DNA from 2 places in the Enterobacter sp. Taxon_2 genome. Region 1 is predicted to be linked to the other one. Evidence: predicted binding sites of a transcription regulator. Region 1 holds the regulator's gene; the other holds the start of a gene.
The links. The regulator Fur, encoded in region 1, represses iron uptake genes when iron is present. The targets are predictions, from matches to a motif close to ATAATAATGAGAACNACTATCAA.
Positions count from the first base shown of each region.

Region 2: the regulator Fur is predicted to act here: its motif matches at 8,371-8,393, upstream of feoA (ferrous iron transporter A).

Region 1 is NZ_CM178024.1:1,278,851-1,295,364, reverse strand. Features, by position in the region: gene pgm (phosphoglucomutase (alpha-D-glucose-1,6-bisphosphate-dependent)) at 1-874, opposite strand, end outside; gene seqA (replication initiation negative regulator SeqA) at 899-1,447, opposite strand; gene ybfF (esterase) at 1,631-2,404, shown strand; gene ybfE (LexA regulated protein) at 2,533-2,820, shown strand; gene fldA (flavodoxin FldA) at 2,976-3,506, shown strand; gene fur (ferric iron uptake transcriptional regulator) at 3,797-4,243, shown strand; gene chiQ (ChiQ/YbfN family lipoprotein) at 4,341-4,670, opposite strand; gene chiP (chitoporin ChiP) at 4,718-6,115, opposite strand; gene glnS (glutamine--tRNA ligase) at 6,563-8,230, opposite strand; gene nagE (N-acetylglucosamine-specific PTS transporter subunit IIBC) at 8,400-10,421, opposite strand; gene nagB (glucosamine-6-phosphate deaminase) at 10,751-11,551, shown strand; gene nagA (N-acetylglucosamine-6-phosphate deacetylase) at 11,607-12,755, shown strand; gene nagC (DNA-binding transcriptional regulator NagC) at 12,764-13,984, shown strand; gene nagD (ribonucleotide monophosphatase NagD) at 14,030-14,782, shown strand; gene asnB (asparagine synthase B) at 15,032-16,514, shown strand, end outside.
Region 2 is NZ_CM178024.1:4,453,517-4,470,030, forward strand. Features, by position in the region: gene hslR (ribosome-associated heat shock protein Hsp15) at 1-20, shown strand, start outside; gene hslO (Hsp33 family molecular chaperone HslO) at 38-922, shown strand; gene pckA (phosphoenolpyruvate carboxykinase (ATP)) at 1,280-2,899, shown strand; gene envZ (two-component system sensor histidine kinase EnvZ) at 2,965-4,311, opposite strand; gene ompR (osmolarity response regulator transcription factor OmpR) at 4,308-5,027, opposite strand; gene greB (transcription elongation factor GreB) at 5,256-5,729, shown strand; gene AC4IC4_RS21305 (Tex family protein) at 5,816-8,146, shown strand; gene feoA (ferrous iron transporter A) at 8,434-8,661, shown strand; gene feoB (Fe(2+) transporter permease subunit FeoB) at 8,691-11,009, shown strand; gene feoC ([Fe-S]-dependent transcriptional repressor FeoC) at 11,022-11,258, shown strand; gene AC4IC4_RS21325 (YdgH/BhsA/McbA-like domain containing protein) at 11,292-11,561, opposite strand; gene bioH (pimeloyl-ACP methyl ester esterase BioH) at 11,673-12,446, opposite strand; gene gntX (DNA utilization protein GntX) at 12,484-13,167, shown strand; gene nfuA (Fe-S biogenesis protein NfuA) at 13,229-13,804, shown strand; gene gntT (gluconate transporter) at 14,123-15,439, shown strand; gene malQ (4-alpha-glucanotransferase) at 15,526-16,514, opposite strand, start outside.

The DNA of each region.
Region 1 (16,514 bases):
CCAGCAGGCCCGCCATTGCGCACTCGGAAGAGCAGTCCATGCGGATCGCGCCGTCTTTATCCAGGTGCATAAAGCGGAAGGTCTGATCGACGTGATCGTTCACGATGGTCAGATCCAGCTTGTAATGCTCGGCGATACGCTTCCAGTATTCGATACCAGAGCCGCCCAGCGGATCCACGCCCAGCTTCAGGCCAGCTTTCTGAATGGCCGCCATATCGACGATATCCGCCAGACCTTCCACGAACGGCTGAACCAGATCCTGCTCTTTTACGTGGCCGGACGCCATGGCCGCATCCAGAGAGATGCGCTTCACGCCTTTCAGACCGTCGGCCAGCAAGGCGTTCGCACGATCTTCAACCACTTTGGTGACGTTGGTGTCGGCCGGGCCACCGTTAGGCGGGTTGTATTTGATGCCACCGTCTTCCGGCGGGTTGTGGGATGGCGTGATAACGATACCGTCAGCCAGCGCGCCACCTTTTTTGTTGTGTACCAGGATAGCGTTAGAGACCGCAGGTGTTGGGGTGAAGCCATTGTTCTCCTGAACAATGACATCGACGCCGTTTGCAGCCAGCACTTCCACAACAGAGATGAACGCCGGTTCAGACAGGGCATGGGTATCTTTCCCCACGTAGCACGGACCGGTAACGCCGTTTTTAGCGCGCTCTTCCGCAATGGCCTGAGCAATGGCCAGAATGTGCGGTTCGTTAAAGCTGTGGCGCGCCGCGCTGCCGCGGTGACCAGATGTACCAAACTTCACTGCGTGTTCTGCGTTGCCCACGACCGGCTTCAGCACGTAATACTGCGCGGTCAGCTGAGCGACGTTAATCAAATCGCTTTGTTGTGCAGGTTGGCCTGCACGGCTGTGATTTGCCATTACCGGGTCCTTCTGATGCAAGGGTTAAATTGTACCGCAAACCTTTTCAATCAATTCCGCCGGGAACTGCATGGACTGCATGATGTGTTCAATCATGCTGCACTTGCGGCCCGTATTGGTATTGGTGATCACCCAGTATGGGGTGCCAGGAACATGTTTGGGTTTGGTTTGATTGCCATTTTGCAGCAGCGTCTGCTCGTCGCCCGCGAAATAGACGCGAGTACGACCGTGCAGCGACTCGGTCGCTTCAGCAAACGCTTTGTTATCCAGTGAATAAAGTGTAGACAGCACCAGCATAAAGCGGTTAACCGCCTTTTTCTGCTCCGCGTATTCATCGGAGAGCAGCAGCTCGCGCATCGCGCGCACTTTATCTTTTGCCGGCGTCACGGCAGGTTTTGCTTGTGCAACAACGCTTGGCTGAGACACGACATCTTTGGTGACTGGGGTAGCAGGCTGTGAAGCGGCGGAAATTTTAAGCATACGCCGTAAAATGTCGGACGCGCTCTCCCCGATATGCCGCGTCTGGCTGGCAATATACTGATAGAGTTCGTCATCAACTTCGATTGTTTTCATCTTAATCCAGTGCGATATCTTATCTGAATACAAGTCATTGGGATTATAAGGTCAAATCCCAACAGCGGATAGCGTCAAACCAGGTTGGCGGCAAAAGTCAGATTAAACTGGAACCTTGCAGCCGGGCGGCAGAATGGTCAACATGATACCCTAACCTGACATACGTAAAAAAAGAACTTTGCCATGAAATTGAATACCCGAGCGCAAACTGCACAATCGCCGAACAATAATTCTCCCATCGTACTGGTTCACGGGCTTTTTGGCAGCCTGGATAACCTGGGCGTGCTGGCACGCGATCTGGTTACCGACCACGATATTTTACAGGTCGATATGCGCAATCACGGTCTTTCCGGGCGTTCCGACGAGATGACCTACGCGGCGATGGCGCAGGATCTGCTGGATACGCTGGATGCACATAGCCTGCAGAAGGTAACGCTGATCGGGCATTCAATGGGTGGTAAAGCGGTGATGGCCCTAACGGCACTGGCCCCGGACCGTATTAGCGGCCTGGTGGTAATTGACGTCGCGCCCGTGGATTATGACGTCCGTCGTCACGACGAGATTTTTGCCGCCATTAATGCGGTCACAGAAGCGGGTGTCGCGACACGCCAACAGGCGGCTGCCGTCATGCGTGAGCATCTTGATGAAGAAGGCGTCGTGCAGTTCCTGCTGAAGTCGTTTGTTGACGGACAATGGCGTTTTAACGTGCCGGTGCTCTGGGACCAGTACAACAACATCGTGGGCTGGAAAACCGTCCCCGCCTGGCCGCACCCTACCCTCTTTATTCGCGGCGGAAACTCGCCTTACGTAACCGACGCGTACCGCGACACGCTGCTGGCCCAATTCCCGCAGGCTCGCGCCCACGTTATTGCCGGTGCCGGGCACTGGGTGCATGCGGAAAAACCTGACGCCGTGCTGCGCGCCATTCGCCGCTATCTTGCTGATACTGCAAATTGATTAAAAAGAAAGCGACTGGAAGGCTGCAGGCGTCCAGTCGTTGGCGTGCCGTTTTTGGTGATGTATGATGGCGCGCTTATCGCCCGGGCATTAGCAGGGCGGCGTGTTTCCCCCGAAGTCTCAGAATCATGGCCAAAGAACAAACGGACCGTACGACACTAGATCTGTTCGCGAATGAGCGTCGCCCGGGACGACCCAAGACGAATCCGCTTTCGCGCGATGAACAGCTGCGTATCAATAAACGCAACCAGCTTAAACGCGATAAAAATCGTGGGCTTAAGCGTGTCGAACTGAAGCTTAACGCCGACGCCGTCGATGCGCTGAACGAGCTGGCCGACGCGCGAAATATCAGCCGCAGCGAACTCATTGAAGAGATGTTGATCGCGCAGCTTGAGACGTTACGCGGCCAGGCATAAGTCTGAAAATCCTCTTTATCACCCTTTTCATGTAGCACAGAGTGCAGTCCTGCGCGATAGCTGTTTCCGCAGGGTTGCCAGTTCTGCTATTATTGCCCTTATCCGTGGCCGAATTGCGCCACCATACTATTAAGTTTCAAGAGGTTATTTTACTCATGGCAATCATCGGCATTTTCTTTGGCAGTGATACCGGCAATACCGAAAATATCGCAAAAAACATTCAAAAACAGCTCGGTAAAGACGTTGCTGATGTGCATGACATCGCCAAGAGCAGCAAAGAAGATCTGGAAGGCTATGACATTCTGCTGCTGGGTATCCCAACCTGGTACTACGGTGAAGCCCAGTGCGACTGGGATGATTTCTTCCCGACGCTGGAAGAAGTCGACTTCAACGGTAAGCTGGTCGCCCTGTTTGGCTGTGGCGATCAGGAAGACTACGCCGAATACTTCTGTGACGCGCTGGGCACCATCCGCGACATCATTGAGCCGAATGGCGCGGTTATTGTAGGCCACTGGCCGACCGCCGGTTACCACTTCGAAGCGTCTAAAGGCCTGGCCGATGACGATCACTTCGTGGGGCTGGCCATCGATGAAGACCGTCAGCCAGAACTGACCGCCGAGCGTGTTGAGAAGTGGGTGAAGCAGATCCGTGAAGAACTGCACCTGGACGATATTCTGAACGCCTGATTTTTTCGCGGCGCAACCGCGGTTGCGCCCATGCCCCAGGTCAAACCGATTAAATTAATCGCTACAATCTTTTAACTTTTTCGCCCAGACCTGTACAATGTCTCCCTGATAAAATGTGGTTTTCCATTGAGCAAGTTTGTTGGTGATACCCCATTTTTATAAGCATATTTTGCCTGAGACTTGCAGTTTTCATTTAGCCATGGCAGTTCTATAATGAGACGCATTATCCCAGGTGCATTTTCTGTCACTTCCTACAGAAGTGAATCGTTTAGCAACAGGACAGATTCCGCATGACTGACAACAATACCGCATTAAAGAAGGCTGGCCTGAAAGTTACGCTTCCTCGGTTAAAAATCCTTGAAGTGCTTCAGGGTCCAGACAATCACCATGTCAGTGCGGAAGACCTTTATAAACGTCTTATCGACATGGGTGAAGAGATTGGGCTGGCTACCGTCTATCGCGTGCTGAACCAGTTTGATGACGCGGGCATTGTTACCCGTCATAATTTTGAAGGCGGTAAATCTGTTTTCGAACTGACCCAGCAGCAGCACCACGATCACCTGATCTGCCTCGATTGCGGCAAGGTCATTGAATTCAGCGATGATTCCATCGAATCACGCCAGCGTGAAATCGCCGCGCGTCATGGCATCCGCCTGACCAACCACAGCCTGTACCTTTACGGTCATTGCGCTGAAGGCGATTGCCGCGAAGACGACCACGCGCACGACGCGAAATAAACAAGTGTTCATATTCTGAGCCAGCCGTAAGGTTGGCTTTTTTTTTGCCTAAAAAAATGCCCGGTAGCGCAGCGCCACCGGGCATGATAACAACGAGTTACTTACTGTTATTACTTCGAATTTCTTTCCAAATCTGGTCGCAACGCTTCGCCACTTCCTGATCGTTGCCGGTTTTACGCGCCTGGATACAGGCCTGGTAATCCATTACGCGGACATTTTCCTGCGTCGCGAACTGCTCATGCGCTTTCTCTTTCTTCAGCACGTTTAGCACGCTCTGGCAGGCTTCAATTTTCTCCGGCGAACCTTCCGCAGTATTAATGCAGGCGCTATACGCCTCCTTCAGGCGGGAGTCCTCTTTTGGTGCCTGAGTCTGAGCACACCCCACCAGCCCTGATGCCAGCAACGCGACAACTACGATTTTTTTCATCATATACAGTCTCCATACCGGCGGGACTCAGCCCGCCGGTGCGTTTATCAGAAGATGGTGAATGGGGCGATAACCATGAATTTCACGTCACGTTCATCCTGGAAGATGTTGCCGTAACCGCCCGCATAGCTCGGGATATCGGAGTGGTTGTCATACTGGGTGAAGTGCAGTTTGAACATCGTGCCTTTCGCGCGGCCATCCTGCAGGGTATAGATTGCATCCAGACTGTAGGAAGACTCTTTCAGACGATAGTTTGGATCGTAGTAAGCATCCGGTGTTGCCATGTCGGCAGGTTTTGCGTCCCAGGCGTAAGCGTAAGAAGCGCCCACCGCCCAGCCAGGCAGGTTCCAGTTTTTCAGATCGTACATTGCACCGAAGAAGACCGCTTTCTCGCCGTCGGCGTTGAAGTCTGAGCGGTTATCCCACCAGATATCAAGACGGCCGTTGGAGGAGGCGTAGGTCGGAGTCATACGCTGCAGGAAGTAGCCCTGCTGCCCTTCCGCCTTCACCCATGTGCCTTCCAGACGCAAATCAACCTGGCCAACCTTGTAGCCGAAGGTGAGTGCCTGCAGCCACGCGGTGCCGTCATAAATGTCATTGACCCCACCGTTACTGACTTTATCGCGCGTACCGTAGAACTGGTAGCTGGTACTCAGCGGGCTACCCGCGACATCAAACTTATAGCTGGCTTTGGCAAAGTACTGATCGATATAGCCTTGTGCCTGACCAAATGCCGCTTCAAGCACCAGATCGTTTTTGAAGTCGTATTTCGCGCCCAGCGAGTGCAGGTAATCGACTTTGGTTTTTTTATCGTTCTGGTAGAACTTGTCCATCTCGATATGCCACGGCGCTTTGTACTCGTTGGTCCACATATAGGAGAAGCTCAACGCACCCGCATCACCGTAGTCAAAGTTAGCTCCCGCTTCCGCACCCTGATAGGTACCCGGCATAAAGCTCCAGTGCGGTGCTAACAGGGTCTGGCCAGTAGGCTGAATATAACCGCCGCGCGCCCATACCGGACCGTATTTAAATTTCGCAGCGGCTTTGTAAAGGCTTATACCGCTCTTATCCCCGGACCAGTCTTCATCATAGGCTTTGTTGCTGGAGGAGAAGGCGATTTCGTTCGGGTGGCCGCTGTCGCCGTTTTCCGCCATTTCAATCGCGGTGAACGCAGCAATATCCAGACCGAACATATCCGCGGCATAGCCTGACTGGAAGTCCAGGTTGGCGTTCCAGGTGGAGTGAGAAAGGTTGGTTTTGTATTTATCTTCAGTGACGTCTTTACGGTCACGCTCACGCTGCCAGTAATAAATACCGCCCGTGAGGGTAGAATCTTCGATGAAACCCGCTGCTTTTGCCTCTGGCGCAATCACCAGGCCCGACATTGCTGTCACACCGGCAATAGCCAGCGCCAGCGCACTACGTTTGCCACTGAACGTACGCATAGATTATTCCTCTTTGACGAATTAAAACGCCTGAAACGGCGTAAATAAAAAAGACCAAATGGTCAGGGGTAGTTTTAAATACCCTCGAATTAACTACCGTCTTTAGGTTATTTTTCGCGACGCGAATTATCAATGCTTTTTAGCGGACAAAAGTCAGGATTATGACGAAGTGCACATAATTGGTAGTGCTTTGTAACATTTACGGGAAGGCGAGGAATGACGGGGAATTATCAGGTATTTCAGTGGGTAGACGTAGTATCTCTTTCCTTTTATGTAACATTTTTGATTTTCGCAATGGCACAAACTTTTTTTTAAAAAATAAGTAGCACCTCATTGACCTGATATTTTCATGACACCTCTTTAGGCCCTGGCTTAATACCCTGATCGTTAAATAAAAAAAACGCCGCACAGTGCGGCGTTTGTTTCTCATTGACCAGAGCAGCAATATTATTCGCCGATCTTCGTCCAGGTATCACGCAGACCTACAGTACGGTTAAATACTGGTTTTTCCGCGGTGCTGTAACGGCTGTCCAGGCAGAAGTAACCTTCACGTTCGAACTGGAACGCTTTGCCCGCTTCAGCGGCTTTCAGAGAAGGTTCCGCATAACCCTGCTTGATTACCAGCGATTCCGGGTTGATGGTCGCCAGGAAGTCTTCCGCCGCACCCGGGTTAGGCACGCTGAACAGACGATCGTACAGACGAATTTCTACCGGCAGCGCGTGGGATGCGCTCACCCAGTGGATAACGCCCTTCACTTTACGGCCGTCAGCAGGATCTTTGCTCAGCGTTTCAGCGTCATAAGAACAGAAGATGGTGGTGATATTCCCTTCCGCATCTTTTTCAACGCGCTCGGCTTTGATGACGTAAGCATTACGCAGACGCACTTCTTTACCCAGCACCAGACGCTTGTACTGCTTGTTGGCTTCTTCGCGGAAGTCAGCGCGGTCAATCCAGATCTCGCCGCTGAACGGCACGTCACGGCTTCCCATTTCCGGTTTGTTCGGATGGTTAGGCATGGAGACCAGCTCGCTTTCACCCTGCGGATAGTTTTCGATGACCAGTTTCACCGGGTCGATAACCGCCATCGCGCGCGGGGCGTTTTCGTTGAGATCTTCACGAATGCAGGATTCCAGGGAAGCCATCTCAATGGTGTTATCCTGCTTGGTCACGCCGATACGTTTGCAGAACTCACGAATAGACGCGGCAGTGTAACCACGACGACGCAGACCAGAAATGGTAGGCATACGCGGGTCATCCCAGCCCTCAACGTGCTTGTCGGTCACCAGCAGGTTCAGCTTACGCTTGGACATCACGGTGTATTCCAGATTCAGACGAGAGAACTCGTACTGGCGCGGATGCACAGGAATGGTGATGTTATCCAGCACCCAGTCGTACAGACGACGGTTGTCCTGGAACTCCAGCGTACACAGGGAGTGAGTAATACCTTCCAGCGCATCGCTGATGCAGTGGGTGAAGTCGTACATCGGGTAGATGCACCACTTGTTACCGGTCTGGTGGTGTTCTGCGAACTTGATGCGGTACAGCACCGGATCGCGCATCACGATGAACGGAGACGCCATGTCGATTTTGGCACGCAGGCACGCTTTGCCTTCTTCGAAGCCGCCGGCACGCATTTTTTCAAACAGCGCCAGGTTCTCTTCCACGCTGCGATCGCGGAACGGGCTGTTTTTGCCCGGCGCGGTCAGCGTACCGCGGTATTCGCGGATTTCGTCAGCAGACAGTTCGTCGACATACGCCAGACCTTTATTGATCAGTTCTACTGCATAGGCGTACAGCTGATCGAAATAGTCAGAGGAGTAGCAGATATCGCCAGACCAGTTGAAGCCCAGCCACTGCACGTCGTTCTTAATGGACTCAACGTATTCGATGTCTTCTTTTACTGGGTTGGTGTCATCGAAACGCAGGTTGCACTGGCCCTGGTAGTCCTGGGCAATGCCAAAGTTCAGGCAGATAGATTTTGCATGCCCGATGTGCAGGTAGCCGTTCGGCTCCGGCGGGAAACGGGTATGGATTGTGGTGTGCTTACCACTGGCCAGATCTTCATCGATGATCTGACGAATAAAGTTACTCGGGCGGGCTTCTGCCTCACTCATCGTGGATTCCTCAAAGCGTAAACAACGTATAACGGCGTATGATCTTATAAGCCGGACGTAGTGACAACCCTTAAAACGTCTCTGAAGAAAATAATGGGGGCATTTGCTGCAAAAAAAAGCGGCGGAGGATATCCCCCGCCGCTTAAGGCATGACTCTACTCAGGAGCGATTACTTGCCTTTAATCTCATACAGCGGTGTTTGACCCGCAACAACCTGACCTTTCGCCTGGATAACCAGACCGCTGAAGTCGTCAATGTTGCTGCAAACCACCGGGCTTATCATGGAGCGTGCGTTGGCGTTCAGGAAGTCCAGATCCATTTCCAGAATCGGCTGCCCTGCCACCACTTCAGCGCCCTCTTCCACCAGGCGAGTAAAGCCCTGACCGTTCAGCGCAACGGTATCGATACCCATATGGACAACGATCTCCGCACCATTTTCGGTTTCGAGGCAGAACGCGTGGTTGGTGTTGAAGATTTTCACGATGGTACCGGCCGCCGGAGACACAACGGTTTTTTCCGTTGGTTTCACCGCCACACCGTCACCGACCGCTTTGCTGGCGAAGGCTTCGTCAGGCACTTGCTCAATCGCAACGACTTCACCGGTTACCGGTGAAACCAGCGCGGCTACCGTTTTGGCGTTGGGTACTGCCTGCGGTTTTGCAGCCGCTGGCGCGGCGGCAGGTGCGGCAGAAGCTTCTGCTGCGGCTACCGGACCGGTGGTTTTCATGGCGTTAGCAATTTTCTCTGCCACGAAGCCAACGATAATCTGCACGCTGGTTTTGTTCAGGCGGATAACACCTGAAGCACCCAGACGTTTGGCCAGCGCTTCGTTCACCAGGGAAGAATCTTTCACGTTCAGACGCAGACGGGTGATACAGGCGTCGATACCGGTCAGGTTGTCAGAACCGCCAACAGCGGCGATGTATTGACGCGCCAGACCTGAAACGTCCTGATCCTGAGCACCGCTCACGTTCACATCCTGACCATCCGCTTCGCTACCGGCCACGGCCAGCTCACGACCCGGGGTCATCAGGTTGAATTTGGTGATAGTGAAACGGAACACCATGTAGTAGATCGCGAAGAACACCAGACCTTGTGGAATCAGCATCCACCAGTGGGTCGCCAGCGGGTTACGGGAAGAAAGCACCATATCCACCAGACCCGCACTGAAGCCGAAACCAGCAATCCAGTGCATGCTGGCAGCGATGAACACGGAGATACCGGTCAGGACAGCGTGGATCACATACAGAACTGGCGCCACGAACATGAAGGAGAACTCCAGCGGCTCGGTGATACCGGTGAAGAAGGCCGCGAACGCCCCCGCCATCATGATACCCAGCACTTTCGCTTTGTTCTCTGGACGCGCGCAGTGGTAGATAGCCAGCGCAGCTCCCGGCAGACCAAACATCATGATCGGGAAGAAGCCAGCCTGGTAACGACCGGTGATACCGACAACCGCTTTACCTGCTTCGATGGACTGTGCACCACCCAGGAAGTTAGGAATATCGTTAATACCGGCAACATCGAACCAGAATACAGAGTTCAGCGCGTGGTGCAGACCGACCGGGATCAGCAGACGGTTGAAGAACGCGTACACGCCCGCACCGACAGAACCCAGTTTCTGGATGTGCTCACCGAAGTTCACCAGACCGTCGAAGATCATCGGCCAGACGTACATCATGATGAACGCAACAACGATCATCACAAACGAGGTCAGGATGGGGACCAGACGGCGGCCGCTAAAGAAGGAGAGCGCTTTTGGCAGCTCTACGCTGCTGAAGCGGTTATACAGTTCAGCGGAGATGATACCCACAAGGATACCGACAAACTGGTTACTGATCTTACCAAATGCCGCCGGAACCTGGTCCGCCGGGATTTTTTGGATCATGGCCACCGCTGCCGGTGAGCAGAGAGTGGTTAACACAAGGAAACCGACAAAACCGGTCAGCGCAGCGGCGCCGTCTTTGTCTTTGGACATACCATAAGCCACACCAATAGCAAACAACACGGACATGTTGTCGATAATGGCAGAGCCCGACTTGATAAAGAACGCCGCCAGCGCGCTGGTATTACCCCAGCCGTTGGGGTCGATCCAGTAGCCGACACCCATCAGGATGGCTGCGGCAGGCAGCGTGGCGACCGGCACCATCAGTGCGCGACCAACCTTTTGTAAATAACCTAGAATACTCACTTTCTTCCCCCTATGAGACCCCGTTTAAGGCATGTTCTCAGCTCTGTTTTTTTATTGTGTCACGAACTATAGATACAGTTGATGATTCACTGGCATTGTGAGTGTGTGAAAAATTAATTCGTATCGCAAATTAAACGCGTACTTTTTGTGATTTTTGTCACCAAATATCGTTATTCACCCTCCCTTATACTGGCTAACAGCGAAAACTTATTTTATCATTCAAAAAATCAAGACGGATTGATCCGGCCTGAAAGTTTCCAGGTTACGCTTAAGTATCAGGTTCCGATAGCCATCCGCCCACTCTTCTACTTTAACTCTCGAGGTGAACAATGAGACTGATTCCCCTGGCAACTGCTGAACAAGTTGGTAAATGGGCCGCTCGCCATATCGTAAACCGCATTAACGCATTCAAGCCGACTGCCGATCGTCCTTTCGTTCTTGGACTTCCAACAGGCGGCACGCCGCTGACAGCCTATAAGGCGCTGGTTGAGATGCATAAAGCAGGCCAGGTTAGCTTCAAACATGTTGTCACCTTCAATATGGATGAATACGTTGGCTTACCGAAAGACCACCCGGAAAGCTACCATAGCTTTATGCACCGCAATTTCTTTGATCACGTTGATATTCCATCTGAAAATATTAACCTGCTGAATGGAAACGCGCCGGATATTGACGCAGAATGCCGTCAGTATGAAGAAAAAATCCGTTCTTACGGTAAGATCCACCTGTTCATGGGTGGTGTAGGTAATGATGGTCATATCGCGTTTAACGAACCGGCGTCATCTCTGGCTTCCCGCACCCGTATTAAAACGCTGACCCATGACACGCGCGTGGCAAACTCCCGCTTCTTTGACGGCGATGTTAACCAGGTTCCAAAATACGCCCTGACCGTAGGCGTAGGCACCCTGCTGGATGCCGAAGAAGTGATGATTCTGGTGCTGGGCGGCGTGAAAGCGCAGGCGCTCCAGGCTGCCGTTGAAGGCAACGTTAACCATATGTGGACCATCAGCTGCCTGCAGCTGCATCCGAAATCCGTCATCATCTGTGACGAACCGTCCACGATGGAGCTGAAGGTAAAAACGCTGAAATACTTCAACGAGTTAGAAGCCGAGAATATCAAAGGTCTGTAATTGAATAACCGCCTCTTCATCAGGAGGCGGACGCTTTTTTTAACCGGGGGTCGTTATGTACGCTTTAACCCACGGTCGGATTTATACCGGCCATGAAATTCTGGATGACCATGCGATTGTTATCGCTGATGGCCTGATTGAACGTGTTTGCCCGCTGGCAGAACTGCCGCCGGAGATTGAACAGCGCTCACTCAATGGAGCAGTAATCTCCCCCGGTTTCATCGACGTTCAGCTCAACGGCTGCGGCGGTGTGCAATTCAATGATACCGCCGAAGCGGTAACGGTCGAAACGCTGGAGATCATGCAAAAAGCCAATGAGAAATCGGGCTGCACCAGCTATCTGCCAACGCTCATTACCAGCAGTGATGACCTCATGAAGCAGGGTATCCGTGTGATGCGTGAATATCTGGCCAAACATCCTAATCAGGCGCTGGGTCTGCACCTTGAAGGGCCATGGCTGAACATGGTCAAGAAAGGAACACATAACCCGAATTACGTGCGTAAGCCTGATGCGGAGCTGGTTGACTACATGTGTGCCAACGCCGATGTGATCACCAAAGTGACGCTGGCACCTGAAATGACGGGTACGGATGTCATCAACAAACTTGCTGCCGCCGGGATTATCGTTTCAGCCGGTCACTCAAACGCGACGCTGAAAGAAGCGAAAGCCGGTTTCCGCGCGGGCATTACCTTTGCGACGCACCTTTACAACGCCATGCCGTATATCACAGGCCGTGAACCGGGTCTGGTCGGGGCGATTCTGGATGAGCCAGACGTCTACTGCGGTATTATTGCTGACGGCTTACACGTTGATTACACCAACATTCGCAACGCTAAGCGGCTGAAAGGTGACAAGCTTTGTCTGGTGACGGATGCCACTGCACCGGCAGGTGCAAATATTGAGCAGTTCATTTTTGCCGGTAAAACAATATACTACCGCAATGGACTGTGTGTGGATGAAAACGGTACGCTGAGTGGTTCCTCTTTGACCATGATTGAAGGGGTGCGTAACCTGGTTGAGCATTGCGGGATTGCGCTTGATGAAGTCCTGCGTATGGCAACCCTTTATCCGGCTCGCGCAATGGGCGTGGATAAACAGCTAGGCGGAATTGCACCAGGTATGGTTGCAAACCTGACGGCATTCACACACGATTATAAAATTATTAAGACCATCGTTAATGGTAACGAGGTCGTCACTGAGTAAGTAAAAGTATGACACCTGGCGGACAAGCTCAAATCGGTAATGTCGATCTCGTTAAACAACTTAACAGTGCGGCGGTATATCGCCTGATTGACCAACACGGACCCATCTCGCGAATTCAGATAGCCGAACAAAGCCAGCTTGCACCCGCCAGCGTGACAAAAATTACCCGCCAGCTTATTGAGCGCGGTCTGATCAAAGAAGTCGATCAGCAGGCCTCCACCGGAGGCCGTCGCGCCATCTCCATTATTACTGAAACCCGTAATTTTCAGGCAATTGGCGTCCGTCTGGGCCGTCATGACACCACGCTCACGCTATACGATCTGAGCAGTAAAGCCATCGCGGAAGAGCACTACCCTCTTCCGGAGCGCACCCAGGAGACGCTGGAGCATGCGCTGCTGAATACCATCGCGCAGTTTATTGAAAGCTGTCAGCGCAAGATCCGCGAACTCATCGCTATCTCCGTAATTCTGCCCGGTCTGGTCGACCCGGAAAGCGGCGTGATCCGCTATATGCCGCACATTCCGGTTGAAAACTGGGGGCTGGTCGATGCGCTGGAAAAGCGTTTTAAAGTGACCTGCTTTGTGGGCCACGATATTCGCTCGCTGGCGCTGGCGGAGCACTACTTTGGTGCGAGTCAGGACTGTGAAGACTCTATTCTGGTGCGCGTTCACCGCGGAACGGGCGCGGGCATTATCTCTAACGGCCGTATTTTTATTGGTCGCAACGGTAACGTCGGTGAGATTGGCCACATTCAGGTTGAGCCCCTTGGGGAGCGCTGCCACTGCGGCAATTTCGGCTGTCTTGAAACCATCGCCGCCAACACGGCCATCGAGCAGCGCGTTCGCCATCTACTTGAACAGGGTTACCAAAGCCGCGTCACGCTGGACGACTGCAAAATAGGCACCATCTGCAAAGCCGCTAATAAAGGCGACGCGCTGGCCTGTGAAGTAATCGAGCAGGTGGGGCGCCATCTGGGGAAAACTATCGCCATCGCCATTAACCTGTTTAACCCACAAAAAGTGGTGATCGCCGGTGAAATTGTGGAAGCGGAAAAGGTGCTGCTCCCCGCGATTGAAGGCTGTATTAACACCCAGGCGCTGAAAGCATTCCGCCAGAATCTTCCGGTGGTTCGTTCAAAGCTTGACCATCGCTCGGCGATTGGCGCGTTCGCGCTGGTCAAACGCGCCATGCTCAACGGAATTCTGCTGCAGCATTTGCTGGAAAGTTGATCGGACCTTATAGTAACGCCTTCTTTTTTTAATGTCGGACTGTCCATGACCATTAAGAATGTAATTTGTGATATCGACGGCGTGCTGATGCACGACAACGTTGCCGTGCCGGGTGCTGCGGAGTTTCTTCACCGCATCATCGACAAAGGAATGCCTCTGGTTCTTCTCACGAACTACCCTTCTCAGACCGGTCAGGATCTGGCAAACCGCTTTGCCACGGCGGGTGTCGACGTCCCGGACAGCGTGTTTTATACCTCGGCGATGGCCACGGCGGATTTTCTGAAGCGCCAGGAAGGGAAAAAAGCCTACGTGGTGGGTGAAGGTGCGCTGATCCATGAGCTATACAAAGCGGGCTTTACCATCACCGACGTCAACCCGGACTTTGTGATTGTTGGCGAAACGCGATCCTTTAACTGGGAGATGATGCATAAAGCTGCATACTTTGTCGCCAGCGGTGCGCGCTTTATCGCCACCAACCCGGATACCCACGGCCGCGGTTTTTATCCGGCCTGCGGCGCGCTGTGTGCCGGTATCGAAAAAATCTCTGGTCGTCAGCCGTTCGTTGTCGGGAAACCGAGCCCGTGGATCATTCGTGCCGCGCTAAACAAAATGCAGGCCCACTCTGAAGAAACCGTTATTGTCGGCGACAACCTGCGCACCGATATTCTGGCCGGTTTCCAGGCGGGTCTGGAGACAATTCTGGTCCTCTCTGGCGTCTCTCAGCTTGATGACATTGATTCGATGCCGTTCCGGCCAAGCTGGATTTACCCCTCCGTCGACGAAATCGACATTATCTGATTCCGAACCACGCCTCAGGGCGTGGTTTTTTATTTTCTCGCCTGTAAAACACAACTGCATCTAACGAAAAAGCACTTTCATTGCATAATCATCAATAAAAGCGCTCACGACATATGCATTTTTCACAGATCGGCAACCGCCATTGCACTATTTACGTTTTCACCCGTAAAACGCTTGCGCGCCCTGCCCCTTTGCGGCATTTTCATAAGCAAGCAACATTACAAAGCAACAGGGTTAACGGAGAAGGTTATGTGTTCAATTTTTGGCGTACTGGATATTAAAACTGACGCAGGCGAACTGCGTAAAAAGGCACTCGAACTGTCCCGCCTGATGCGCCATCGCGGACCGGACTGGTCAGGCGTTTACGCCAGTGACAAAGCGATTCTGGCTCACGAACGTCTGTCTATTGTTGACGTCAACGCCGGTGCACAGCCGCTGTATAACGAGAAAAAAACGCACGCGCTGGCTGTCAACGGTGAGATCTACAACCACCAGGCGCTGCGCGCCGAATACGGCGACCGCTACGCGTTCCAGACCGGTTCTGACTGTGAAGTGATCCTGGCGCTGTATCAGGAGAAAGGGCCTGAGTTCCTGGACGACCTGCAGGGCATGTTCGCCTTCGCGCTGTACGACAGCGAAAAAGACGCTTACCTGATTGGCCGCGACCATATCGGCATTATCCCGCTGTACATGGGCCACGATGAGCATGGCAACTTCTACGTTGCTTCTGAAATGAAAGCCCTGGTACCGGTCTGCCGCACCATCAAAGAGTTCCCGGCAGGCAGCTACCTGTGGAGCAAAGACGGCGAGATCCGTCAATATTACCAGCGTGACTGGTTCGATTTCGACGCGGTAAAAGACAACGTCACGGACAAAGCCGAGCTGCGTCAGGCGCTGGAAGATTCCGTGAAAAGTCACCTGATGTCCGACGTGCCGTACGGCGTGCTGCTCTCTGGCGGTCTGGACTCCTCCGTGATCTCCGCGATCACCAAGAAATTCGCGGCCCGTCGCGTGGAAGATCAGGAGCGCTCAGAAGCCTGGTGGCCACAGCTGCACTCCTTTGCCGTGGGCCTGGAAGGCGCACCTGACCTGAAAGCCGCGCAGGAAGTGGCAAACCACCTGGGGACCGTGCACCATGAAATTCATTTCACCGTGCAGGAAGGTCTGGATGCGATCCGCGATGTGATCTATCACATTGAAACCTATGACGTGACCACCATCCGCGCCTCGACCCCGATGTACCTGATGTCACGTAAGATCAAAGCGATGGGCATCAAGATGGTGCTCTCCGGTGAAGGTTCTGACGAAGTGTTTGGCGGCTACCTGTACTTCCACAAAGCGCCGAATGCCAAAGAGCTGCACGAAGAGACCGTGCGCAAACTGCAGGCGCTGCACATGTTCGACTGTGCGCGTGCCAACAAAGCGATGTCCGCCTGGGGCGTGGAAGCGCGCGTGCCGTTCCTGGATAAGAAATTCCTCGACGTGGCGATGCGCATCAACCCGCAGGACAAGATGTGCGGCAACGGTAAAATGGAAAAACATATCCTGCGTGAATGTTTTGAATCCTACCTGCCGGCGAGCGTGGCGTGGCGTCAGAAAGAGCAGTTCTCTGATGGCGTAGGTTATAGCTGGATCGACACCCTGAAAGAGGTCGCGGCGAAACAGGTTTCTGACCAACAGCTGGAAACCGCAAGCTTCCGCTTCCCGTACAACACGCCGGGTTCGAAAGAAG
Region 2 (16,514 bases), 1.7 Mb from region 1:
AACACGGTGAGACTGAATAACCTCACCCGCACGAGAGATGAAAATGGCCCAACACGACCAATTACACCGCTATCTGTTTGAACAATTCGCCGTGCGCGGCGAGCTGGTCACCGTATCTGAAACCTGGAAACAGATTCTGGAAAACCACAACTACCCGCTGCCGGTGAAGACCCTGTTGGGCGAACTGCTGGTTGCCACCAGCCTGCTGACGGCGACGCTGAAGTTTGCCGGTGATATCACCGTGCAGCTGCAGGGTGACGGCCCGATGACGCTGGCGGTCATTAACGGCAATAACCAGCAGCAGATGCGCGGCGTCGCGCGCGTTCAGGGCGACGTGCCTGAAAATGCAGACCTCAAAACGCTGGTGGGTAATGGCTACCTGGTGATCACCATCTCCCCTGAGGAAGGTGAGCGCTATCAGGGCGTGGTGGGTCTGGAAGGCGATACCCTGGCGGCCTGCCTGGAAGATTACTTCATGCGTTCTGAACAGCTGCCGACGCGTCTGTTCATCCGCACCGGTGAAGTGGACGGTCAGCCTGCTGCGGGCGGTATGCTGCTGCAGGTTCTGCCTGCGCAGGACGCACAGACCAATGACTTTGAGCACCTGGCGACGCTGACAGAAACCATCAAAGCGGAAGAGTTGTTCAACCTGTCAGCGACTGACGTGCTGTGGCGTCTGTACCACGAAGAAGAAGTGACCGTTTACGACCCGCAGTCAGTGGAATTTAAGTGTACCTGCTCCCGCGAACGCTGCGCTGGCGCACTGAAAACCCTCCCGGATGAAGAGATCGACAGCATCATGGCGGAAGACGGTGAAATTGATATGCACTGTGACTACTGCGGTACGCACTATGTGTTCAATTCAATGGATATCGCTGAGATCCGCAATAACGCCTCCCCGGCAGATCCACAGGTTCACTAAACCTCTTTCCCCTCACCCTACCCCTCTCCCCTTTCGGGAGAGGGCTGGGGTGAGGGGGAAAACTCCCCCCAAGCTGAATCGTTTTCCCTATGTAACTCTTACGTAATTTTCTTACGTGTATGCGATTACATTCACATTCCTTCCGATAAAATCACCAGTCTTTAACCTTTTAGGAACATTTTCCCCACCCAAAAAGCGATTCCTGCGATAATCCGCCTGCGCTGTGACTGGAGTCGCAGCGTTTTCCGTTAGTAAGGGTTTTGTCCAGATGCATGAATCTATGAGCCCCGTCGCGGTAAACAACCCCAGAAAAACCCTACAATTTCAGGCAGTACATATTGGCTAAGGAGCAGTGATATGCGTGTTACTGGTTTAACCCCGCAAGATCTCAAGGCTTATGGTATTCACGACGTCCAGGAAATCGTCTACAACCCCGACTACGATACGCTGTATCAGGAAGAGCTCAATCCAGCACTGGAAGGATACGAGCGTGGTGTGTTGACGAATCTTGGTGCTATCGCCGTCGATACCGGTATCTTTACCGGTCGTTCGCCGAAAGATAAGTATATCGTCCGAGACGAAACCACCCGCGATACGCTGTGGTGGGCTGACAAGGGCAAAGGGAAGAACGACAATAAACCGCTCTCTCCGGAAACCTGGCAGCACCTGAAAGGGCTCGTCACCCATCAACTTTCCGGCAAGCGTTTGTTTATTGTCGACGCTTTCTGCGGCGCTAACGCCGACACCCGTCTCTCCGTACGTTTTATCACCGAAGTGGCCTGGCAGGCGCATTTCGTGAAAAACATGTTTATTCGTCCAACCGACGAAGAGCTGCAGGACTTCACCCCTGATTTCATCGTGATGAACGGCGCGAAATGCACCAACCCACAGTGGAAAGAGCAGGATCTGAACTCCGAAAACTTTGTTGCCTTCAACCTGACCGAGCGTATCCAGCTGATCGGCGGTACCTGGTACGGCGGCGAAATGAAGAAAGGGATGTTCTCGGTCATGAACTACCTGCTGCCGCTGCGGGGCATCGCCTCCATGCACTGCTCGGCGAACGTCGGTGAAAAAGGCGACGTGGCGGTCTTCTTCGGCCTGTCCGGCACCGGGAAAACGACTCTGTCCACCGATCCAAAACGTCGTCTGATTGGCGATGACGAACACGGCTGGGATGACGACGGCGTATTCAACTTTGAAGGCGGCTGCTACGCGAAGACCATTCGCCTGTCTGAAGAGGCCGAGCCGGATATCTTCCACGCGATCCGTCGCGATGCGCTGCTGGAAAACGTCACTGTGCGTGCCGACGGCTCCATCGACTTCGACGATGCGTCGAAAACGGAAAACACCCGCGTCTCTTACCCGATCTACCACATCGACAATATCGTGAAGCCGGTGTCAAAAGCGGGTCATGCCACGAAGGTTATTTTCCTGACGGCGGATGCGTTCGGCGTGCTGCCTCCGGTGTCTCGCCTGACGGCCAGCCAGACGCAGTACCACTTCCTCTCCGGTTTCACCGCCAAGCTGGCGGGTACCGAGCGCGGCGTGACGGAGCCAACCCCAACCTTCTCCGCCTGCTTCGGCGCAGCCTTCCTGTCACTGCACCCGACGCAGTACGCTGAAGTGCTGGTGAAACGCATGCAGGCATCCGGCGCGCAGGCATACCTGGTGAACACCGGCTGGAACGGCACCGGCAAACGTATCTCCATCAAAGATACCCGCGCCATTATCGACGCCATTCTGGATGGTTCTCTGGACGACGCCGAAACCTTCACGCTGCCGATGTTTGACCTGGCGATCCCAACGTCGCTGCCGGGTGTGGATACGCATATCCTCGACCCGCGCAATACGTACGGTTCGCCGGAGCAGTGGCGTGAGAAAGCGGAATCGCTGGCGAAGCTGTTTATCGAGAACTTCGAGAAGTATACCGATACCCCGGCGGGTGCTGCGCTGGTGAGTGCGGGTCCAAAACTGTAGTCCATGTCGGGTGGCGGCTTCGCCTTACCCGACCTACAAAAAGGGTGGCTCGTGCCACCCTTTTTTCAACTCTCTTTCACCTGCCCCCGCGTCACCGGAACCGGCAACCAGGCGCGAATGCTCAACCCACCCCGCTCGCTGGTGCCAATCTCCAGCAACCCGTTATGGTTATCCACAATACGTTGCACAATCGCCAGGCCTAAGCCTGTACCGCTGGTGCTGCGCGCGCTGTCACCGCGCACAAACGGCTGGAACAGATGCTTACGCTGCTCGGGCTTGATGCCCGGACCGTCGTCTTCCACCTGGAACCAGGCGCGGTTGAGCTCAGACCCGCTGCTGACTTTGATCCAGCCGTTACCATAGCGCGCCGCGTTAACCACCATGTTGGCCACCGCGCGTTTAATGGAGAGCGGGTGCATACGTACCTGGATCTCGCCCGCCTGGAGGTCGGTATCGATCTCGCGCTCGTAGCCGCTTTCCGCCGCCACCACTTCGCCCAGCACCGCGTTCAGATCCGCCATCTCCATCGGCATCTCCTGACCGGTACGCAGGTAGTCGATGAACTGCTCGATGATGGCGTTACACTCTTCGATGTCCTTATTGATGGACTCGGCAAGATAACCGTCTTCTTCTCCCATCATTTCCGTCGCCAGACGGATACGCGTTAGCGGCGTGCGTAGGTCATGGCTGACGCCTGCCATCAGCAGCGTACGGTCATCCGCCAGCTGCTTCACGCCTGCCGCCATATGGTTAAACGCGCGCGTCACCGAGCGGACTTCCGAGGCGCCATACTCGCGTAGCGGAGGAGGAATAATCCCTTTACCGACCTGCAGCGCAGCGTGCTCCAGGTCGACCAGCGGTCGGTTCTGTATACGGATAAATAGCCACGCGCCGCCTATCGCCAGCAGCATAATCGCCAGGGTGTAGCGGAACAGCGGCGAGAAGTCGCCCTGATGGATTTCGGTCAGCGGGACGCGCACCCAGATATTGGGTGACAGCCAGGTTTTCAGCCAGACGACGGGCGAGCTCTTGTTGACCTCAACGCGCACTTCCGTCGGGCCGCCCAGCTGCTGCGCCATCTGCTGGCTGAGGAATTCATAGTGCTGCGCCCAGCGCAGGCCAGCGTCTTCCGCCGCTTCATTCGAGTAGAGCGAAATGCCCAGTTCACGGTAGATTTCACGGCGAAACGCCGGGGGAACGACGAGCTGCGTGCCGTCCTCCAGCTGCAGTTTATCGGTCATCAGCATACGGACTTCGTAGGCCAGGACCTTATTAAACTGCTGGAGGCTCGGCAGGATTGCAAAGTTCAGCACCACCAGATAGGTCGTCACCAGGCTGACGAACAGCAGGGTGACGATCAGTAACAGGGTGCGGGCAAACGAGCTACGCGGCGAGAAGCGCATTCGCCTCATGCTTTAGAGCCGTCCGGGACGAACACGTAGCCCAGACCCCATACGGTCTGAATATAACGAGGATGCGCCGGATCTTCTTCCACCATGCGGCGCAGGCGGGAGATCTGAACGTCAATAGAGCGTTCCATTGCGGAGTATTCGCGACCGCGCGCCAGGTTCATCAGCTTGTCACGGGAAAGCGGTTCACGCGGGTGGCTGACCAGCGCTTTCAGGACCGCAAACTCGCCGCTGGTGAGCGGCATTGGCTCGTCTTCACGGAACATCTCGCGCGTACCGAGGTTCAGCTTGAACTTGCCGAAGGCGATGACGGCTTCTTCCTGCGACGGCGCGCCAGGCAGTTCGTTAGCCTGACGGCGAAGGACAGCGCGAATACGCGCCAGCAGTTCACGCGGGTTAAACGGTTTTGGAATATAGTCGTCGGCGCCGATTTCGAGGCCCACGATACGGTCAACTTCTTCTCCCTTCGCCGTCACCATGATGATCGGCATCGGGTTGCTCTGGCTGCGCAGACGGCGGCAGATAGAAAGCCCGTCTTCGCCAGGCAGCATCAGGTCGAGAACCATCAGGTGGAAAGATTCACGGGTCAGCAGACGGTCCATCTGCTCAGCGTTCGCGACGCTACGAACCTGGAAGCCCTGCTCGGTCAGATAACGTTCCAGCAGCGCACGCAGGCGCATGTCGTCATCCACGACCAGAATTTTGTAGTTCTCTTGCATTGTGTGTACTCCCAAAGGTTCGGATAGTCTTTGTAACAGCGTATTCTAAAAAAGTGCACGTATTCGACCAGTTAATTCTGGTATAAATTCTAGTCGAAATTGTTACAAAGCATATTTAACAGCAGCTTATCTGTTCATTTCATCACATAAATCATTATTAATCCTGTCTGTTACACTGTGTGGTACGTATTGTGCGCAAGACAGAAAACCGGCAGCAAAGGCTTTACCATGAAAACGCCCCTGATCACCCGCGAAGGGTATGAGAAGCTCAAAAAAGAGATGGATTACCTCTGGCGCGAAGAGCGTCCTGAAGTGACCAAAAAAGTGACCTGGGCCGCGAGCCTGGGCGATCGCAGCGAAAACGCTGACTACCAGTACAACAAAAAGCGGCTGCGCGAAATTGACCGCCGGGTTCGCTATCTGACGAAGTGCCTCGAGAATCTCAAAATTGTCGATTACTCACCGCAGCAGGAGGGCAAAGTGTTCTTCGGCGCGTGGGTGGAGATTGAAAACGACGACGGCGACACCCTGCGCTTTCGCATTGTCGGCTACGATGAAATTTTTGGTCGTAAGGATTACATCTCCATCGACTCGCCGATGGCTCGCGCGCTGTTGAAAAAGGAAGTGGGCGATCTGGCCGTCGTGCAAACCCCAGCCGGCGAAGCCAGCTGGTACGTCAATGAGATCGTCTACGTAAAATAGTCCGAGAGCGCCCTCCCCGGCTGGCATTTTGCCGTGTCAGCCCGTATAACTATCCCCTGATTTTTGACCCACAAGATGATAAAGCCATGATGAAAGATTCGCTCTGCCGCATTATTGCGGGTGATATTCAGGCCAGAGCCGAACAGGTAGAAGCTGCCGTTCGCCTGCTTGATGAAGGGAACACCGTGCCATTTATTGCACGCTATCGTAAGGAAGTCACCGGCGGTCTGGATGACACGCAACTGCGTAACCTGGAGACTCGTCTCGGTTATCTGCGCGAACTGGAAGAACGTCGTCAGGCGATCCTCAAGTCCATCGGCGAACAGGGCAAGCTGACCAGCGATCTGGAAAGCGCCATCAACGGCACCCTGAGCAAAACCGAACTCGAAGACCTCTATCTGCCGTATAAACCGAAGCGCCGCACGCGCGGGCAGATTGCGATTGAAGCGGGTCTTGAGCCGCTGGCCGACCTGCTGTGGAACGAGCCGTCCCACGATCCGGATACCGAAGCGGCGAAATTTATCGACGCTGACAAAGGCGTAGCGGACACCAGGGCCGCCCTCGACGGCGCACGCTACATTCTGATGGAGCGCTTCGCCGAAGACGCCGCCCTGCTCGCCAAAGTGCGTGATTACCTGTGGAAGAACGCCCACATCGTCTCTACCGTCGTCGCGGGTAAAGAGGAAGAAGGCGCGAAATTCCGCGACTACTTCGATCACCACGAACCGATCTCTACCGCCCCTTCCCACCGCGCGCTAGCGATGTTCCGCGGCCGCAACGAAGGCGTGCTGCAGCTCTCCCTGAACGCCGACCCGCAGTTTGACGAGCCGCCGAAAGAGAGCCACTGCGAGCAGATCATCATCGACCATCTTGGCCTGCGCCTGAACAACGCCCCGGCGGACAGCTGGCGCAAAGGCGTGGTGAGCTGGACCTGGCGCATCAAGGTGCTGATGCACCTCGAAACCGAGCTGATGGGCACCGTGCGCGAGCGCGCCGAAGATGAAGCGATTAACGTCTTCGCCCGTAACCTGCACGACCTGCTGATGGCCGCTCCTGCTGGCCTGCGCGCCACCATGGGTCTCGATCCGGGTCTGCGCACCGGTGTAAAAGTCGCTGTGGTTGACGGCACCGGCAAGCTGGTGGCTACCGATACCATTTATCCGCACACTGGCCAGGCAGCGAAAGCGGCCGTGGTAGTGGCGGCGCTGTGCGAAAAATACAACGTCGAGCTGGTTGCCATCGGCAACGGTACGGCCTCACGTGAGACCGAGCGTTTCTACCTCGACGTGCAGAAGCAGTTCCCGAAAGTGACGGCGCAGAAAGTGATCGTCAGCGAAGCGGGGGCATCCGTCTATTCCGCATCCGAGCTGGCGGCACAGGAGTTCCCGGACCTGGACGTTTCCCTGCGCGGTGCGGTCTCTATCGCTCGCCGCCTGCAGGATCCGCTGGCGGAACTGGTGAAGATCGACCCGAAATCCATCGGCGTGGGCCAGTATCAGCACGACGTGAGCCAGACGCAGCTGGCGCGCAAGCTGGATGCTGTCGTGGAAGACTGCGTTAACGCCGTCGGCGTTGACCTGAACACCGCCTCCGTTCCGCTGCTGACCCGCGTGGCGGGCTTAACCCGCATGATGGCGCAGAACATCGTCGCCTGGCGTGACGAGAACGGCCAGTTCCAGAACCGTCAGCAGTTGCTGAAGGTCAGCCGTCTGGGGCCAAAAGCCTTTGAGCAGTGCGCGGGCTTCCTCCGCATCAACCACGGCGATAACCCGCTGGATGCCTCTACCGTTCACCCGGAAGCGTACCCTGTGGTGGAGCGTATTCTGGCCGCCACCCAGCAGGCCCTGAAAGATCTCATGGGCGACAGCAGCGCTCTGCGCAATCTGAAAGCCGTTGATTTCACCGATGACAAATTTGGTGTCCCAACCGTTACCGACATTATCAAAGAGCTGGAAAAGCCGGGCCGCGATCCGCGTCCTGAGTTCAAAACGGCGACCTTTGCTGACGGCGTGGAAACCATGAACGACCTGCTGCCCGGCATGGTGCTGGAAGGCGCGGTGACCAACGTCACCAACTTTGGCGCGTTTGTGGATATCGGCGTGCATCAGGACGGTCTGGTCCATATCTCCTCCCTTGCCGACAAGTTCGTTGAAGACCCGCACACCGTGGTCAAAGCGGGCGACATCGTGAAGGTCAAAGTGCTGGAAGTGGACCTGCAGCGCAAGCGTATCGCCCTGACCATGCGTCTGGACGAACAGCCGGGTGACACCAACGCGCGCCGTGGCGGAAACGGCGGTGGCCGCGAGCAGCAGCGTCCGGCCGCGAAAGCAGCAAAACCGCGCGGACGTGATGCCCAGCCTGCAGGCAACAGCGCGATGATGGATGCGCTGGCGGCAGCGATGGGTAAGAAACGCTAAACCCTCACCCTAACCCTCTCCCCACAGGGGAGAGGGAATAATAATAATATCGTGCCGTAATATATGAAACCGATTGCACATCCATATTTAAACCACCAATTATCACCCCGTTAACAAATCCTCTCCTTTTCGTTTTCCAGGCATTTCAGCAAATATTGAGCAAGGTCAAAAAGGCCGTAAATTAATATCGCAAACAACATTCCGTCACAGTTTTAATATTGCTGATAAAAACTATTCTCATTATCATCCCATAGTAGATAATTTAACCTTTCGTGGAATCAGGCGTTATGCAATTCACTCCAGACAGTGCATGGAAGATTACCGGTTTTACCCGCGAAATTAGCCCGGCCTATCGGCAAAAGCTGCTGTCGCTGGGCATGCTGCCCGGCTCGTCCTTTCAGGTCGTACGCGTGGCGCCGTTAGGCGATCCGGTTCATATCGAAACCCGCCGCGTGAATCTGGTGCTGCGTAAGAAAGACCTCGCGTTAATAGAAGTCGAAGCCTTATCCCGATAACAAGCCAGCGGTTTCAGTGAGTCTAAAAAATGAAAAAGTTAACTATTGGCTTAATTGGCAATCCTAATTCCGGCAAGACTACGCTTTTTAACCAGCTGACTGGAGCCCGCCAGCGCGTGGGCAACTGGGCGGGCGTGACGGTTGAGCGTAAAGAGGGCCAGTTCACGACAACGGACAATCAGGTAACGCTGGTCGACCTTCCCGGCACCTACTCCTTAACCACCATTTCGTCGCAAACCTCGCTCGATGAGCAGATTGCCTGCCACTATATTCTTGGCGGCGACGCGGACCTGCTGATCAACGTGGTCGATGCCTCCAATCTCGAGCGTAACCTTTATCTGACGCTGCAGCTGCTGGAGCTGGGGATCCCCTGCATCGTGGCGCTCAACATGCTCGACATTGCGGAGAAACAAAAGCTGCGCATCGACGTCGATGCCCTCTCCGCGCGCCTGGGGTGCCCGGTGGTTCCGCTGGTCTCGACGCGCGCTCGCGGTATTGATGCGCTGAAGCTGGCCATTGACCGTCACGCAGGGAATCGTGGCATTGAGCTGGTGCATTACGCGCAGCCTCTCCTGCGCGAAGCCAATTTGCTGGCGCAGGAGATGGACAACAGCATGCCTGCGAAACAGCGCCTGTGGCTTGGACTGCAGATGCTGGAAGGGGATATCTACAGCCGCGCTTACGCCGGGCATGCGGCAGATAAGCTGGACGCGACGGTGGCCCGTCTTAGCGACGAGCTGGACGACCCGGCGCTGCACATCGCCGACGCCCGTTACCAGGCCATCGCCTCGATTTGCGACGTGGTCAGTAACGCGCTGACGGCGGAACCCAGCCGCTTTACGGCGGCAGTAGATAAGGTTGTGCTTAACCGCTTCCTCGGTTTGCCGATCTTCCTGCTGGTGATGTACGTGATGTTCCTGCTCGCCATTAACATCGGTGGCGCACTGCAGCCGATTTTTGACGCCGGTTCTGTCGCGGTCTTCGTCCACGGGATCCAGTGGGTGGGTTACACCCTGCACTTCCCGGAATGGCTCACCATCTTCCTCGCGCAGGGGATCGGCGGCGGTATCAACACCGTTCTGCCGCTGGTGCCGCAGATCGGCATGATGTATCTGTTCCTCTCGTTCCTGGAAGATTCCGGCTACATGGCGCGCGCCGCGTTCGTGATGGATCGTCTGATGCAGGCGCTGGGTCTGCCGGGTAAATCCTTCGTCCCGCTGATTGTCGGCTTCGGCTGTAACGTGCCGTCGGTGATGGGCGCACGCACCCTGGATGCGCCGCGTGAACGTCTGATGACCATCATGATGGCGCCGTTTATGTCCTGCGGTGCCCGTCTGGCAATCTTTGCGGTGTTTGCCGCAGCCTTCTTCGGTCAGCAGGGCGCGCTGGCGGTCTTCTCGCTGTATGTGCTGGGCATCGTGATGGCGATCCTCACCGGTCTGATGCTGAAGCACACCATCATGCGCGGTGAAGCGTCACCGTTTGTGATGGAGCTGCCGGTGTACCACGTGCCGCATCTGAAAAGCCTGGCGATCCAGACCTGGCAGCGTCTGAAAGGCTTCGTCCTGCGCGCCGGTAAGGTGATTGTCATCGTCAGCATTTTCCTGAGCGCACTGAACAGCTTCACCCTCAGCGGGCAGGCGGCAGATAACATCAACGACTCTGCCCTCGCTTCCGTCAGCCGCGTCATCACGCCGGTCTTCAAACCGATTGGCGTGCATGAGGATAACTGGCAGGCAACCGTCGGGCTGTTCACCGGTGCGATGGCGAAAGAGGTGGTTGTCGGCACCCTGAACACGCTTTACACCGCTGAGAACATTCAGGAACAGGAATTTAATCCGGCAGAGTTTCATCTCGGTCATGAGTTGCTGGGGGCCGTAGAGGAGACCTGGCAGAGCCTGAAGGACACCTTCAGCCTGAGCGTGCTGGCGAACCCGATTGAAGCGAGCAAAGGCGACGGCGAAATGGCGACGGGTGCCATGGGCGTGATGGGCGAGAAATTTGGCAGCGCGTCCGCGGCCTACAGCTACCTTATCTTTGTACTGCTCTACATTCCGTGCATCTCGGTGATGGGGGCGATTGCCCGCGAGTCCAGCCGCGGCTGGATGGGCTTCTCCATCCTGTGGGGGTTAAACATTGCGTACTCGCTGGCGACGCTGTTTTATCAAACCGTTAACTTCAGCCAGCATCCGCGCTACAGCCTGGTCTGCATTCTCGCGGTTGTGCTGTTTAACGTGGTAGTGCTCGGTCTGCTGCGGCGGGCGCGCAGCCGCGTCGATATCGACCTGCTGGCAAACCGTAAAACCGCCGCGACCTGCTGCAGCAGCCCGACAGGCGACTGTCACTAAGGAGTACACCACATGGCATCGTTGATTCAGGTTCGTGACCTGCTGGCGCTACAGGGGCGGATGGAGGCGAAACAGCTGAGCCTCAGCCTGCACACGCCGCAGCCGATGATCGATGCCATGCTGGAAAGACTGGAAGCCATGGGGAAAGCGGTGCGGATTCAGGAAGAGCCGGACAGTTGTCTCTCCGGCAGTTGTAAAAGCTGTCCGGAAGGAAAGGCCTGCCTCAGGGAATGGTGGGCACTGCGCTAGTAAAGCCAGGCATCGCTGCCCGGCTTTATCGTGTTACTTGTAGACGTCCGCCGTTGCGCGTACGTTTTTGGTCTGCTTTTCAGCGCTGGTGACGACGTAGTACGTTCCGCCCAGCTCATCCGCTTTCTTCGACAGCTCTTTTCTCGCGTCCATCGGCGCGGTGGTGTCAGACGTAGTAATCTCACCAATTTTCGTCAGATTCATGCTGGCAACTTTATCTTTTTCCAGCTCTTTTGCCGCAAAGACGCCAAATGACAGTGACCCAATAACCAGAGAAGTGACAATACCTGTAACAAGTTTCATAGCCTGACTCTCCATAGGATTGTTGTTTTGATTATCGTAGGCAGAACAACCGCAACGACATCTGGAGTATGGTTGCGGTGTGTTACTTTTTCCAGGCAGGATAGAAAATAATCAGTCGAAACGTTGACTTAACGCAATGAGCGCTGAACAAAACTCCGCCGGATGAGAGATGAACGGGGCATGTGCGGCTTTGGCAATGATCTGCGATTCGCTGTTCGGCCACAGTTCATCCAGCAGCGGAGCCACTTTGCGCGGCACAATTCCGTCAAGGTAACCATAAATACGCAGGTGCGGCAGCGTCAGGGCGGCCAGCGGCTCGCGCAGATCAACGGTTTTCAGGAGCTCAAGACCGCCGTTTAGCACCTCAACCTCCGGCATCGGCAGTGACAGCACGGTTTGCTTCAGCGTGCGGGCATCCTTACGGGCGGTGTCAGTTCCCATCGTCTGCAGGGCGAGGAACCGCTCTACGGTCCGCTGGAAATCTTCACTCAGCTGCTGCTGGAAGCCCGCCAGTACCTCGGGTTTTATCCCCGGCCACGCGTCCTGCGCGCTAAAACAGGGTGACGACGCCACCGTCACCAGCGCTTTTACGCGGTCAGGCCGCGACAGCGCAATCTGGCTTGCCACCAGTCCGCCCAGGCTCCAGCCCAGCCAGACAGCGTTTTGCGGCGCGGCGTCCAGAACCTGCTGCGCCATCTCATCAAGAGACAACGCGCCATATCCGCGGCTGCGGCCAAAGCCGGGTAAATCCACCAGATGCAGTGTGAAATGCGAGGCGAGTTCCTCACGTATGCAATGCCATATCTCCGCATTCAGGCCCCATCCGTGCAGCAGCACAAGATGGCAATTTCCTGTCCCTACAGTCTGCCACCACAGCGTCTTCATCAGTTACTGTTCTCTTTTTTTCACATGGAGGTTGCACATGCTAACAGTACCTGGGTTGTGCTGGCTATGCCGAATGCCGCTGGCGCTCAGCGGGTGGGGCGTCTGCTCCGTCTGTACGCGTTCGCTGGAATGGCGTATCGGGATCTGTCCACAATGTGGTTTACCGGCCACAAATTCCTCTTTGCCCTGCGGCCGCTGCCTGAAGAAATCCCCGCCGTGGAGCGCGCTGGTGGCCGTAGATGATTATGTTCCACCGCTAAGCAGGCTGATTCACGCGCTGAAGTTTTCCGGGCAGAGCTCGCTTGCACCGCCCCTTGCCCGCCTGCTATTGCTGGCGGTTTTGCAGGCACGGCGTCATCGCGCACTGCCGAAAATTGACAGGGTGGTGAACGTCCCCTTATACCGACATCGGCACTGGCGGCGCGGCTATAACCAGAGTGACCTGATCTGCCGTCCCCTCGCACGGTGGCTCGGCTGTCGGTATGATGCCAGCGCGCTGACGCGTGTTCATGCCACCGCCATCCAGCATCAGCTCAGCGCGCGGCTTCGCAAAAGAAACCTCAAAAATGCCTTTCGCCTTGAATTACCGGTCGACGGTCTCCATATCGCGATTGTGGATGATGTCGTCACCACGGGCAGTACCGTTGCTGAACTTTCCCGACTGCTTTTGCGAAGCGGCGCCGCGTCGGTTCAGGTATGGTGTCTGTGCCGTACCTTGTAGCCCTTCTTCAATGGGCGTATGATTATACCCAGGTAATTTAGTCAACTATTAGGCCAAAGCTATGATCCGTATTTCCGATTCTGCACAAGCGCACTTTGCCAAACTGCTGGCAAATCAGGAAGAAGGGACGCAGATCCGCGTGTTTGTGATTAATCCAGGCACTCCGAATGCAGAATGTGGTGTTTCTTATTGTCCTCCGGACGCTGTGGAAGCCACCGACACTGCCCTTAAATTTGAACAGCTCACCGCCTACGTTGATGAGCTGAGCGCACCGTATCTTGAAGATGCGGAGATCGACTTCGTCACCGATCAGCTGGGTTCTCAGCTGACCCTGAAAGCGCCGAACGCGAAAATGCGTAAAGTGTCTGACGATGCCCCGCTGATGGAGCGCGTCGAGTATCTGCTGCAATCCCAAATCAACCCACAGCTGGCGGGCCACGGCGGTCGTGTTTCCCTGATGGAAATCACGGAAGATGGCCTGGCGATCCTGCAGTTTGGCGGCGGTTGTAACGGTTGTTCAATGGTCGATGTCACCCTGAAAGAAGGGATCGAGAAGCAGCTGCTGAACGAGTTCCCGGAACTGAAAGGCGTGCGTGACCTGACCGAACACCAGCGCGGCGAGCACTCTTACTACTAATTCAGTGCCCGTCTGTATCGCCCGGTGGCGCTGCGCTTACCGGGCCTACAAAACCCTACCCCCCCCCTCTTCGTTCCCCTCTATATGTTGACCTGCGTCTCATAATTCACATTTTGCCTGCCAGGGTGATTCTCAATTACGTCATGTTACCCGTATCATTCTCATGGGCACTAAGCACACTCATAACAGCCGACTAAACTTAATGGTTTCCAAGGCATCAGTATTAGTGCCGTTACTTCTCTGTTCCCAGTTGGGACAATCGGAATGTGTCGTTGAAACAATGACGTTACCCATAACAATTCAAAGGCCAGGTAAATCATGCCATTAGTCATCGTTGCTATCGGTGTTGTGTTATTACTGCTCTTGATGATCCGTTTCAAAATGAACGGATTTATCGCTCTGGTTCTGGTGGCACTTGCAGTCGGTCTGATGCAGGGTATGCCGCTGGTTAAAGTTATCAGTTCCATCAAAGCCGGTGTCGGCGGCACGCTCGGCAGCCTGGCGTTGATCATGGGCTTCGGCGCCATGCTCGGTAAAATGCTGGCGGACTGTGGTGGCGCCCAGCGTATTGCTACCACGCTTATCGACAAATTTGGTAAGAAGAATATTCAGTGGGCAGTGGTGTTAACCGGTTTTACCGTCGGTTTCGCGCTGTTCTACGAAGTGGGCTTCGTGCTGATGCTGCCGCTGGTGTTCACCATCGCAGCTGCAGCGAGCATCCCGCTGCTGTATGTTGGTGTGCCGATGGCTGCGGCGCTGTCCGTGACCCACGGCTTCCTGCCGCCGCACCCGGGTCCAACCGCTATCGCGACCATCTTCCACGCGGATATGGGTAAAACCCTGCTGTTCGGTACGATTCTGGCGATCCCGACGGTGATTCTGGCAGGCCCGGTTTATGCCCGCTTCCTGAAGGGCATTGATAAGCCAATCCCGGAAGGTCTGTACAGCGCCAAAACCTTCACCGAAGAAGAGATGCCTGGTTTTGGCGTCAGCGTCTGGACCTCTCTGGTACCGGTGATCCTGATGGCAATGCGTGCCGTGGCAGAGATGATCCTGCCGAAAGGTCATGCGTTCCTGTCCGTTGCGGAATTCCTGGGTGACCCGGTGATGGCAACGCTGATTGCCGTGCTAATCGCGATGTTCACCTTCGGTCTTAATCGCGGCCGTTCAATGGATCAGATCAACGACACGCTGACCTCGTCCATCAAAATCATTGCCATGATGCTCCTGATCATCGGCGGTGGCGGTGCATTCAAGCAGGTTCTGGTCGACAGCGGCGTGGACAAATACATCGCGGCCATGATGCATGAAACCAACGTGTCGCCGCTCCTGATGGCCTGGTCTATCGCTGCCGTGCTGCGTATTGCCCTGGGCTCTGCGACCGTTGCGGCGATTACCGCAGGCGGTATCGTTGCTCCGCTGATTGCCACCACGGGCGTGAGCCCTGAGCTGATGGTTATCGCCGTCGGTTCCGGTAGCGTGATTTTCTCTCACGTTAACGACCCGGGCTTCTGGCTGTTCAAGGAGTACTTCAACCTGACGATCGGTGAAACCATCAAGTCCTGGTCCGCGCTGGAAACCATTATTTCGGTGTGCGGTCTGGTCGGGGTGCTGCTGCTCAATATGGTGGTCTGATGTAAAAAAGCCGGGTGGCGCTGACGCTTACCCGGCCTACATTCTATTCCCTCTCCCCCAGGGAGAGGGTTAGGGTGAGGGTGAAATTACCGCTTCTTACTCACCGCCCTTCTGCGCTTGTCCAAATCCTTAATCAGCCTGTTCACCCCGTCATCGGCAAACATCTTCTCAAGCGTGGTGGACAGCTTGCGACGCCAGTTCTTGTACTGATAGCTGGTGCCCGGAATGTTCACCGGCTCCGCCATATCAATCCAGTCTTCCGGCTGCAGACCCAGCAGGGCGCTGTTGCTGTCGGCAATATAGCGCTGCAAACCACGGTTGAGGGTCGCGGTCATCGACATCAACGACGCCTTATGCCCGGCGCGTTTCGGCAGACAGCCCTGCTTGTGCAGCGCATCCAGCAGCCCCTGCTTAGAAAGCTCGCGATCCTGATACAGGCCGCGCAGAACCTCTTCATCTGGATACAGTCCCAGCGTTTTGCCGAGCGTCAGATCGCCGCTTTCCCAATAGCCACGAAGCGTAGGAAGGTCATGCGTCGTCGCGACTGCCATTGACTGTTCAGGGTACGCTTTCGGCGCGCGGAAGGTTTTCTCATGGTCGTTTTCAAAATAGAGCACTTTGTAGGAGTAGACGCCGCTGTCGCGGAGCTTGCTGACAATTTCCACCGGCACGGTACCGAGATCTTCACCGATCACCATGCACTGGTGACGCTTACTTTCCAGCGCCAGGATCGACAGCAGATCGTCAACCGGGTACTGCACGTACGCCCCGTGATCCGCCGTTTCACCGTACGGGATCCACCACAAACGCAGCACGGACATCACGTGGTCAATACGCAGCGCCCCGCAGTTCTGCATGTTAGCGCGCAGCAGGTCGATAAACGGCTCGTAGGCGCGCGCCGCCATGACGTGCGGATCCATTGGCGGCAATCCCCAGTTCTGACCGAGCGGGCCAAGGATATCCGGTGGTGCCCCCACGGAGGCTTTCAGACAGTAAAGTTCACGATCGCACCAGGTTTCCGCGCCGCCTTCCGCCACGCCGACGGCCAGGTCACGATACAGGCCGATCGGCATCT